2 regions of the Protofrankia sp. Cj5 genome follow, and region 2 is predicted to be linked to the other one. Evidence: riboswitches for the same ligand, from Rfam matches in the RefSeq annotation. Region 2 holds a riboswitch; the other holds the start of a gene.

Region 1 (4,419 bases), on a different contig from region 2:
CCGCTGGCCACCATCTGCGCGTCGCACAGGATCGCGGCGCCCGCGCGCAGCGCGGCCCGCGCCGCGGCCACGGCACCCGGTGCGTAGTCCACGTCGCGGATGAGATCGACCATGCCACAGGCGTGGATCATGCGGACCACGACCTGCGCCACGTCGGTGGGAAACGGTGACAGGTCCGCTTCGGCCCGGATCGTGGCGAACGAACGCCGGTAGATCTCCGCTCCGTCGCGGATGTAGTCAGTCGTCACTGAACACGTACCCCTCATCGGTCGCGATGACGTCGATCCGCGTGTCCGCCGGCCGGCCGCAGCGCCGCCGGCAGCCGCTGAAGTGTGCGTGCCGGCCAGGCCAGCGTCCCGCGGCGGCAGCGGCATCGGTCTGGACGTCGGCCAGCGCGCTGGTGCAGCCGGGTGTGCCGGTGCAGGCCGAGAGCCAGTACCACGGCGACGTGTCGTCCACACCGAGCCCGAGGTCCGCCGCTGCCGCGGCGAACTCCTCGGGGTCGGGCAGGTCAGGCAGCACGATGCCGCGCCAGGGCGTCACCCGCAGCCCGCGGGGGCCGGCGTGCCGCGCCAGCAGGGTGGCCTGGGCGGATGACAGCCGCCCGAGCGGGGCCAGCGCCACCAGCGCTGTTCCTCCGTCGATCTGCTCCACCAGCCCGGCGGGACGCAGCCGCGGGGGTAGCACGTCCCGGCCCGCCGGGACCTCGAATCCGCCGGGTGCCAGGGCGCGACGCGCGACCACGCTGATCCCGCCGGTCAGCTCGGCGACCCGCCACGCCGCGCTGTTCTGGACCGCCCGCTCGGCCAGGAACGACTCCGCGAAGGCGAGTGCGGTCGGAACCACCGCCGCCCGGGGCACTGAGAACCCGCACACCGACGCCGTCCGGGCCGTGAGGACGATGGTGATGTCCGGGTGTAAGGACGCGATGTCACCGCGCCCGTCGTCGACGCCGAACAGAAACCGCCCCGGCAGGTCCGCCAGGCCCGGTCGCGCGCACAGCTCGGTATCCAGCTCGGCGACCACCGCGGCGAGATCAGTCGGGCTGTCCAGCCCCGCCAGCGGACTGGCCATGATGTTACGCACCCGTTCGTGCGTCACGGACGGGAGCAGCCCGGCATCGGCGAGCCGGGCCGCCGACAGCGCCACCTCGTGTTCGGCCAGGGCACGTACCTGCACATTGGCCCGGGTGGTGAGTTCCAGCCGGGGGTCGCCACCGGCGGCGGCCACGGCCACGAGGGTGAGCAGCTGCTCCGCCGACAGGAAGCCGCCCGGCAGCCGGACCCGGGCGAGCAAGCCATCGGCGGCCTGATGCGCGCGCAGGGCACCGGGGCACCGGTCGGGCAGCACCCGCGCGGGGGTCGGGTCGCCGGTCACAGCCGCGAGTGTACGGAGCGGACCCTCGCCGAGGCGTCCGATATGGCAGCCTTACCAGTGCCGATCGCGACGCCGGGTTTCAGGAAGCTGGTGCGAGTCCAGCGCGGTCCCGCCACTGTCGCCGCCGCCCGCCTGCCGGGTGGTGGGAGCCAGGAACTGTCCGGCGTCGCGGCACCCGCCGAACCGGAGCGCGGACTCCGGGCGAGGAGTCGTCGTGATCCTGCTGCTGTCCACGTCTGACACAGATCTGCTCTCCGCCAGGGCCAGCGGTGCCGACTACCGGCTGGCCAACCCCGCCCGCGTCGAGGTCGCCGCCCTGCCCGCCCTGCTCACCGGCGTCTCGATCGTCGTGGTGCGGATCCTCGGTGGCCGGCGGGCCTGGGCGGACGGGCTGAACGCGGTGCTGGCCACCGGCCTGCCAGTCCTCGTCCTCGGTGGTGAGCAGGCACCGGACGCGGAGCTGATGGAGTCCTCGACCGTGCCGGGCGGCATCGTGGCGGAGGCGCATGCCTACCTCGCCCACGGGGGCCCGGCGAACCTGCGCAACCTGTACGCGTTCCTGTCGGACGCGATCCTGCTCACCGGTCTCGGCTTCGCGCCACCGGCGGCGACTCCGCTGTGGGGCCGGCCGCAGCTCCTGGAGGAGCCAGCGCGACGGACGCAGCGACCGCGGGCCGACGACGGCCCCCCGCGGATCGCGGTGCTGTACTACCGGGCCCACGAGGTCGCCGGGAACACCGGGTTCGTCCGCGTCCTGTGCGACGAGATCGAACGTGCGGGCGGCCTGCCGGTACCGGTCTTCTGCTCGTCGTTGCGCGGGGCGCCGCCCGAGCTGCTGGTCACGCTGCGCCAGGCCGACGCGCTCGTCGTCACGGTGCTGGCCGCGGGCGGCTCGACCCCCGCGGCGGCCAGTGCCGGCGGCGACGACGAGCAGTGGGATGTCGGCGCGCTCGCCGCACTCGATGTGCCCATCCTGCAGGCCCTGTGCCTGACCGGTTCCCGGGATCAGTGGCAGGCGGGCAGCGACGGCGCGAGCCCGCTGGACACCGCGACCCAGATTGCGATCCCGGAGTTCGACGGCCGGATCATCACCGTGCCGTTCTCGTTCAAGGAGGTCGACACCGACGGCCTGACCAGCTACGTCGCCGATCCGGAACGGGCCGCGCGGGTCGCGGGTATCGCGGTGCGCCACGCCCGGCTGCGGCGGATCCCGCCCGCGCGGCGCCGCGTCGTGCTGATGCTGTCGGCGTATCCGACCAAGCACTCCCGCATCGGCAACGCGGTCGGCCTGGACACCCCGGCCTCGATGGTGCGGCTGCTCGCCGCGCTGCGCGACGCCGGCTACGACATCGGCCCGGCCGACGGCCCGGACGCCCTGCCAGGAGTGGCCGCGGCCGACGGCGACGCGCTGATCCACGCGCTGATCGCCGCGGGAGGGCAGGACCAGGCCTGGCTGACCGAGGAACAGCTGGCCCGCAACCCGATCCGGATCAGCACGGCCCGCTACCGGCGGCATTTCGACGCGCTGCCCGCCGACCTGCGGGAGGCGATGACTCGGCACTGGGGGCCGCCACCGGGTGAGCTGTTCGTCGACCGCTCCCGCGACCCGGACGGCGAGATCGTCCTCGCCGCGCTGCGGGCCGGCAACGTCGTGGTCATGGTGCAGCCGCCCCGCGGCTTCGGCGAGAACCCGATCGCGATCTTCCACGACCCCGGCCTGCCGCCCAGCCACCACTACCTGGCCGCCTACCGCTGGCTGGCCGACGAGTTCGGCGCCCATGCCATCGTCCAGGTCGGCAAGCACGGCAACCTGGAGTGGCTGCCCGGCAAGAACGCGGCGCTGTCCGCCTCCTGCGGGCCGGACGCCGCACTCGGCGACCTGCCCCTGATCTACCCGTTTCTGATCAACGACCCGGGTGAGGGCACCCAGGCCAAGCGGCGCGTCCACGCCACCCTCGTCGGGCATCTCGTGCCGCCGATGGCCCGCGCCGACAGCTACGGCGACATCGCCCGCCTGGAGCAGCTGCTCGACGAGCACAGCCAGATCGCCGCGATGGACCCGGCGAAGCTGCCCGCGATCCGCGCCCAGATCTGGACCCTGTTGCAGGCCGCCAAGCTCGACCACGACCTCGGCCTGGCCGACCGTCCGCACGACAGCGAGTTCGACGAGCTGCTCCTGCACGTCGACGGCTGGCTGTGCGAGATCAAGGATGCCCAGATCCGCGACGGCCTGCACGTCCTCGGCGTCACGCCGACCGGGCCGGCCCGGATCAACCTGGTGGTGGCGATGCTGCGGGCCCGCCAGATGTGGGCCGGCGACGCCCGTGCCCTGCCCGGCCTGCGCGAGGCGCTCGGCCTGCCCGACCACGCCGCCGGGGAGCGGGCCGGCCGGGTCGAGACCGACGCGGTCGAGGAGATCGCGCGGGCCCTGGTCACCGCGATGGAGCATCGGGGCTGGGATCCGGCCGAGGTCCCGGCGGCCGTCGCCGCGGTCGCGGCGGCCGGGAGCAGCGCGGCCGGGTCGGCGGGCGCCGAGGACCCGACGGCCCCGGTGCCCGAAGCCGCGGCCACGCTGCTGGCCGACCCGGCCGCGGTCACAGCCGTGCTGCGCTTCGCCGCCACCGAGATCGTGCCGCGCCTCGCCGGCACCGGCACCGAGATCGACGCCGTGCTGCACGCGCTGGACGGGGGCTACGTCCCCGCCGGCCCCAGTGGATCACCGCTGCGCGGGCTGGTGAACGTGCTGCCCACCGGTCGCAACTTCTACTCGGTGGACCCCCGGGCGATCCCGAGCCGGCTGGCCTGGGAGACCGGCCAGGCCATGGCCGACTCGCTGCTGGAGCGCTACCGTGCCGACACCGGGACCCTGCCGCGCTCGGTGGGTCTGTCGATCTGGGGGACGTCCGCGATGCGCACGGCCGGCGACGACATCGCCGAGTGCCTCGCCCTGCTCGGGGTGCGGCCGGTGTGGGACGAGGCGTCCCGGCGGGTCAGCGGCGTCGAGCCGATCGGACTGGCGGAGCTGGGCCGGCCCCGCATCGA
Region 2 (4,419 bases):
CCAGCAACAGGGACAGCACGGCGCCGGTGACCGTACGCATCCGGGCACGGGCGGCCATCGAACCGCTGGCGTCCACCACGAACAGGACGAGATTGCCCTCGCGTCCCTGGCGGACCGCCCCGCGCCGGTCAGCGGGACACAGCACGAGCCCTGGGCCGGTACGTCCACGAGCGTGCTGCCAGGGCGCGGCCGCTCGCAGGGTTGCCGGCAGGTGCAGGCCGGGCGCGTCCGGGGAAGCGGTGACGACCGCACCGCGGGAGGTACGGGCGCGTGCGCGCCGGCCGGCCGCGCCCGCAAGCGTCCCGGTGCCGGGGACCTCCAGGCGGCGCGGGCGAAACAACGGGCCAGGACTGCCGGCGCGACGGTGCGCCCGCGCCGCGCCACCGCCGGGTTCGGGCCCGCTGGGGCCCCCATCCCCGCGTTCCCCATCCCCACCTCCGGCGCCGCTGCCTTCCGCGGGACGCGGGGATGGGACGACGTCCGCTCCGGCCGCCTGTTCCGCTGTCGTTCCCGGCCCGCTCGGTGCCGGCCCCCTGCCGCCGCCTCCGCGACCGCCGTCTCCCCCGCCGCCGGTGGGCGGGGCCGGGTCTGGATCTGTGCCTGGGTCGGCGGGTGGCGCTCCGGCGTGCGCCCGCGCATCGTCCTTGGCACGCGCCTTGTCCTCGCAGGCCTCGTCCAACGCCTGGACGAGGGTTTCCTCATCCAGGCCGGGCGCGTCGAACGGGCCGCGGCGGCACCGGTGCGGCAGTGCCAGGAGGGCGGCGCGGCGGACGTCGTCGGTGTCGACGGTCACCCGGCCCTCCCACGCGGCCAGCGCCATCGCGGTGCGGGCCACGACCACGTCCGCGCGCATGCCGTCCACGTCGAACGCGGCGCAGACCGCGGTGACCTGACGCAGGACGGGATCGGGCAGCCCGACACCAGGTAGCCGTTCACGAGCGGTGAGGATTTTTGCCGCGAGTGTGGCCTCCTCATCGATCCACCTGGCGGCGAAAGCGGCCGGGTCGGCGTCGTAGGCCAGCCGGCGGCGCACCACGTCGGCCCGCACCTGTGGCTGGCGGCTGGCGGCTACCTCGACGGTCAGCCCGAAGCGGTCCAGCAGCTGTGGGCGCAGCTCCCCCTCCTCGGGGTTCATCGTCCCGACCAGCAGAAAGCGGGCGGCATGGCGAACGGACACCCCGTCGCGTTCGACGTGGGCCACGCCGAGCGCGGCCGCGTCCAACAGGAGGTCGACGAGATGGTCGTGCAGGAGGTTGACCTCGTCGACGTAGAGCACGCCCCGATGGGCGGCGGCGAGCAGCCCGGGGCGCAGCGCGGTGACGCCTTCGGCGAGCGCCCGGTCGAGGTCGATCGCCCCGGTGACCCTGTCCTCGGAGGCGCCGACCGGCAGCTCCACCAGACGTGCCGCACGGGTGGTCGGCCGGGCCTCAGGTGGATGCGGCCCGTCGGGGCAGTCGGGCTCGGGCGCGCCCGGGTCGCAGGAGAACCGGCAGCCGGTCACCACGTTCACGGGCGGGAGCAGCACGGCAAGACCCCGTACCGCTGTGGACTTGGCGGTGCCCTTCTCCCCGCGGACGAGCACTCCGCCGATCGCTGGTGACACCGCGTTGAGCAGGAGCGCGAGCCGCAGGTCGTCCATGCCCACAACCGCGGACAGTGGGTAGGCCGTCATGGTGCCCGGTGCCGCGGTGCGCCGGATCGTGCACCGAGTCGTGTGCTGATCACCGGGTCATAAGCGTGCGTGGGCATACCACACTCCCCCCTCGGGTTTCCTCGCCCTCGGTAACGGTGCGGACGGCCGGAGTATCCTGACTTCCGGATCAGCGCTTCCTCTCGGCCTTCCAACCGCTGTCGCGGCCGTGACGTACGGTGAGAGGTTGCTCCCCGGTGACAGTGGCGGGACCGCGCCGGACTCCCACCGGCTTCCTCCACTGCCGTCGCGCTCCCCAGCATGACACACCGACCCACCCGCGGGCCCGCCTTCGCTTGAGCCCGGCCTGTGCACCCGACACGTCCGGATCCATCGCGTTCGGCGGCAATCCGCGGCCGAAGAGACCGGCGGTCATACCGGCCAGTCGATATTTCCGCTTTCGGATCGTGACGGCAACCCACCGTGACCCGCGTTCGGCGTAGGCAAGTTACTGCCCCCGTGGGGACGCCTCGCACAGCTGGCGACATACGGTCGATTGCAACCGAAGAAATGACCCATTGGCATGCTGCGGACGAGCCGCGGTGGCCCGGTGCTCCCGCCCGCAGCCGGTCGTGCGTCGCAATCAGGACGGAAGGATGATTTATGACCGCTGATAGCAGGCTGACCGCGCTCTCAAAGTATGAGATTTTCAAACGTACGCTCCATAAGGACGGAATTTTTTTTGTCCTGATCGCCGGTGCGAGATACGCGCGGGGGTTTTTGTTTGACAAACGGCACGGCACCCGAACGTCGATGCGCGTCGCTCTAGCGGATGATCTGACGATCGCAGGAGACAGAGAAACTGGACACGATCTTGTTCCGATGCCAATCGGGCCATTTTATGCTACGCTAAAAAAGCTTCGAATCCCAGCGCGTGGTGCGTTCATTGACTTTGGCTCAGGAAATGCAAGGACGCTTCTTCTGGCTGCCGAGTTTGGTTTTAAGAGAGCTGTCGGCGTTGAATTTACGAAGGAATTTTGTGAACTTAGTGAAAGAAATATAAAAGCTTACCAGAAGCGTCGAGGAAATAATTTTGACATGCATATTCTGTGCATCGACGCTACGCGCTACGAAATTCAACCGGAAGATTGTGTGTTCTTTTTCTTCAATCCTTTTGACGCGGATATCCTCAAGCTGGTGGTTGCCAATATCGAACATTCCGTCGCCATCCGCCCGCGGGCTGCCTGGATTATTTACAGCAAGCCTCTCCATGAAGATGTTCTGGATTCTCTGTCCAGCTCATGGGAAAAATCCAACGAGTTATCATATCGAGGTTTTGGGCGGGTAGTAGCCTATCGGTTTATGCCATGAACAAGGGTGGCACAGATTTTCATGTCAACCTCTGTCGGTAAGCAATTTTTCGTCATGTTCGCTAGGAGGAATTAACAGAGATGCCCGAATCGGCTCGGCCTGACAGTTCACCCACCGTCAGCGTGGTCATTCCGACCCTCAATGAAGCGGAAAATTTGCCGTACGTCTTCCCACGCCTGCCCGATGATGCCGAGATCGTCGTCGTCGATGGCCGTTCCAGTGACGGAACTGTTGATGTCGCTCGCTCATTGCGACCAGACGCCGTCATCGTGCATCAGACCCGCAGTGGCAAGGGAAACGCCGTGGCGTGTGGCTGTGCGGCGGCGACGGGCGATATCATCGTGATGCTTGACGCAGATGGGTCGGCCGACCCAGCCGAGATCCCCCAATTTATGCGGGCGCTCACTGCTGGTGCCGATTTTGCTAGAGGATCACGTTTTCTCCCCCTCGCCGGAAGCAGCGACATTACGCCGCTGCGTCGGCTGGGAAACCGATGTCTCAATGCGTTGGCTAATGCTTTGGTCCAGGCTCGCTTCACCGATCTATGTTATGGCTACAACGCGTTCTGGCGGCGGTGTATACCAGTATTTGATCTTGACCCTAGTGGTCGCGGTCAAAAGCACTGCTGGGGAGATGGCTTCGAGGTGGAGACGTTGATTAACATCCGGACCGCCCGAGCCGGCCTTCGTATTGTCGAGGTGCCCAGCTTCGAGTACCCGCGGATGCATGGCACAAGCAAACTCAACCCGATTTCCGATGGCCTTCGTGTTTTGTTTGTGATCATAAAGGAATGGGGGCGGTCTGGCAGCTGGCGAGCGCGATCAGAAATGCTACCAACTGCAGCGCTACGGATCGGTCCGAAACAGTTCACCGGAGTGGACGGATCAACTTTTGAGACGAGTTGTCAAGAGCATCATCACACTACCCGGCGTGGTGTATCGCGATACCGCCGGGTCTGCGCTGATGGTACTCGGAAGATCCGCTCGGCAGGACAACGTGAGGTCGTCGGACAGCTTCCGCGGTGAGCACCGTACTGCGGAAGCTGCGTGATTTACCGACCCTTCGACTCGAATTTGCTGAAAGGAAGGGATTCGTGAACGATCTCCAGTCGGAGCTGCCCACCGCTGTCCCTGCTCACGCTATATGGCACCGACAGATGACACTCACCGTCTCGGTTGTCATCTGTATCTTCACCGAGCGGCGTTGGGACGACATCATCGCCGCGGTTGACAGCATCCAGAACCAATGCCGCCAGCCGGCGGAGCTCATCATTGTCGTTGACCACAACGATGAGCTGTTCCAGCGCGCACGGAATTTCTTCGGGGATGTAATGGTAGTGGCCAGCCGTGGCGCGCGGGGGCTCAGCGGTGCACGAAATACAGGCGTTCAACTGGCTTCCGGGGATGTCGTGGTATTTC

Evidence for each region. Region 2 has a riboswitch for cobalamin ahead of MJ777_RS16240 (VWA domain-containing protein). Riboswitches for the same ligand answer to the same signal wherever they lie in the genome.
Region 1: another riboswitch for cobalamin. It lies ahead of cobN (cobaltochelatase subunit CobN); the one in region 2 lies ahead of MJ777_RS16240 (VWA domain-containing protein).

Annotation. Positions count from the first base shown of each region.
Region 1 covers NZ_CAKJTO010000079.1:11,097-15,515, reverse strand. The annotation lists gene MJ777_RS16505 (precorrin-8X methylmutase) at 1-248, opposite strand, end outside; gene MJ777_RS16500 (nitrite reductase) at 238-1,377, opposite strand; cobalamin riboswitch at 1,416-1,557, shown strand; gene cobN (cobaltochelatase subunit CobN) at 1,592-4,419, shown strand, end outside.
Region 2 covers NZ_CAKJTO010000077.1:6,804-11,222, forward strand. The annotation lists gene MJ777_RS16240 (VWA domain-containing protein) at 1-1,672, opposite strand, end outside; cobalamin riboswitch at 1,802-1,929, opposite strand; gene MJ777_RS16245 (class I SAM-dependent methyltransferase) at 2,294-3,001, shown strand; gene MJ777_RS16250 (glycosyltransferase family 2 protein) at 3,082-4,026, shown strand; gene MJ777_RS16255 (glycosyltransferase family 2 protein) at 4,158-4,419, shown strand, end outside.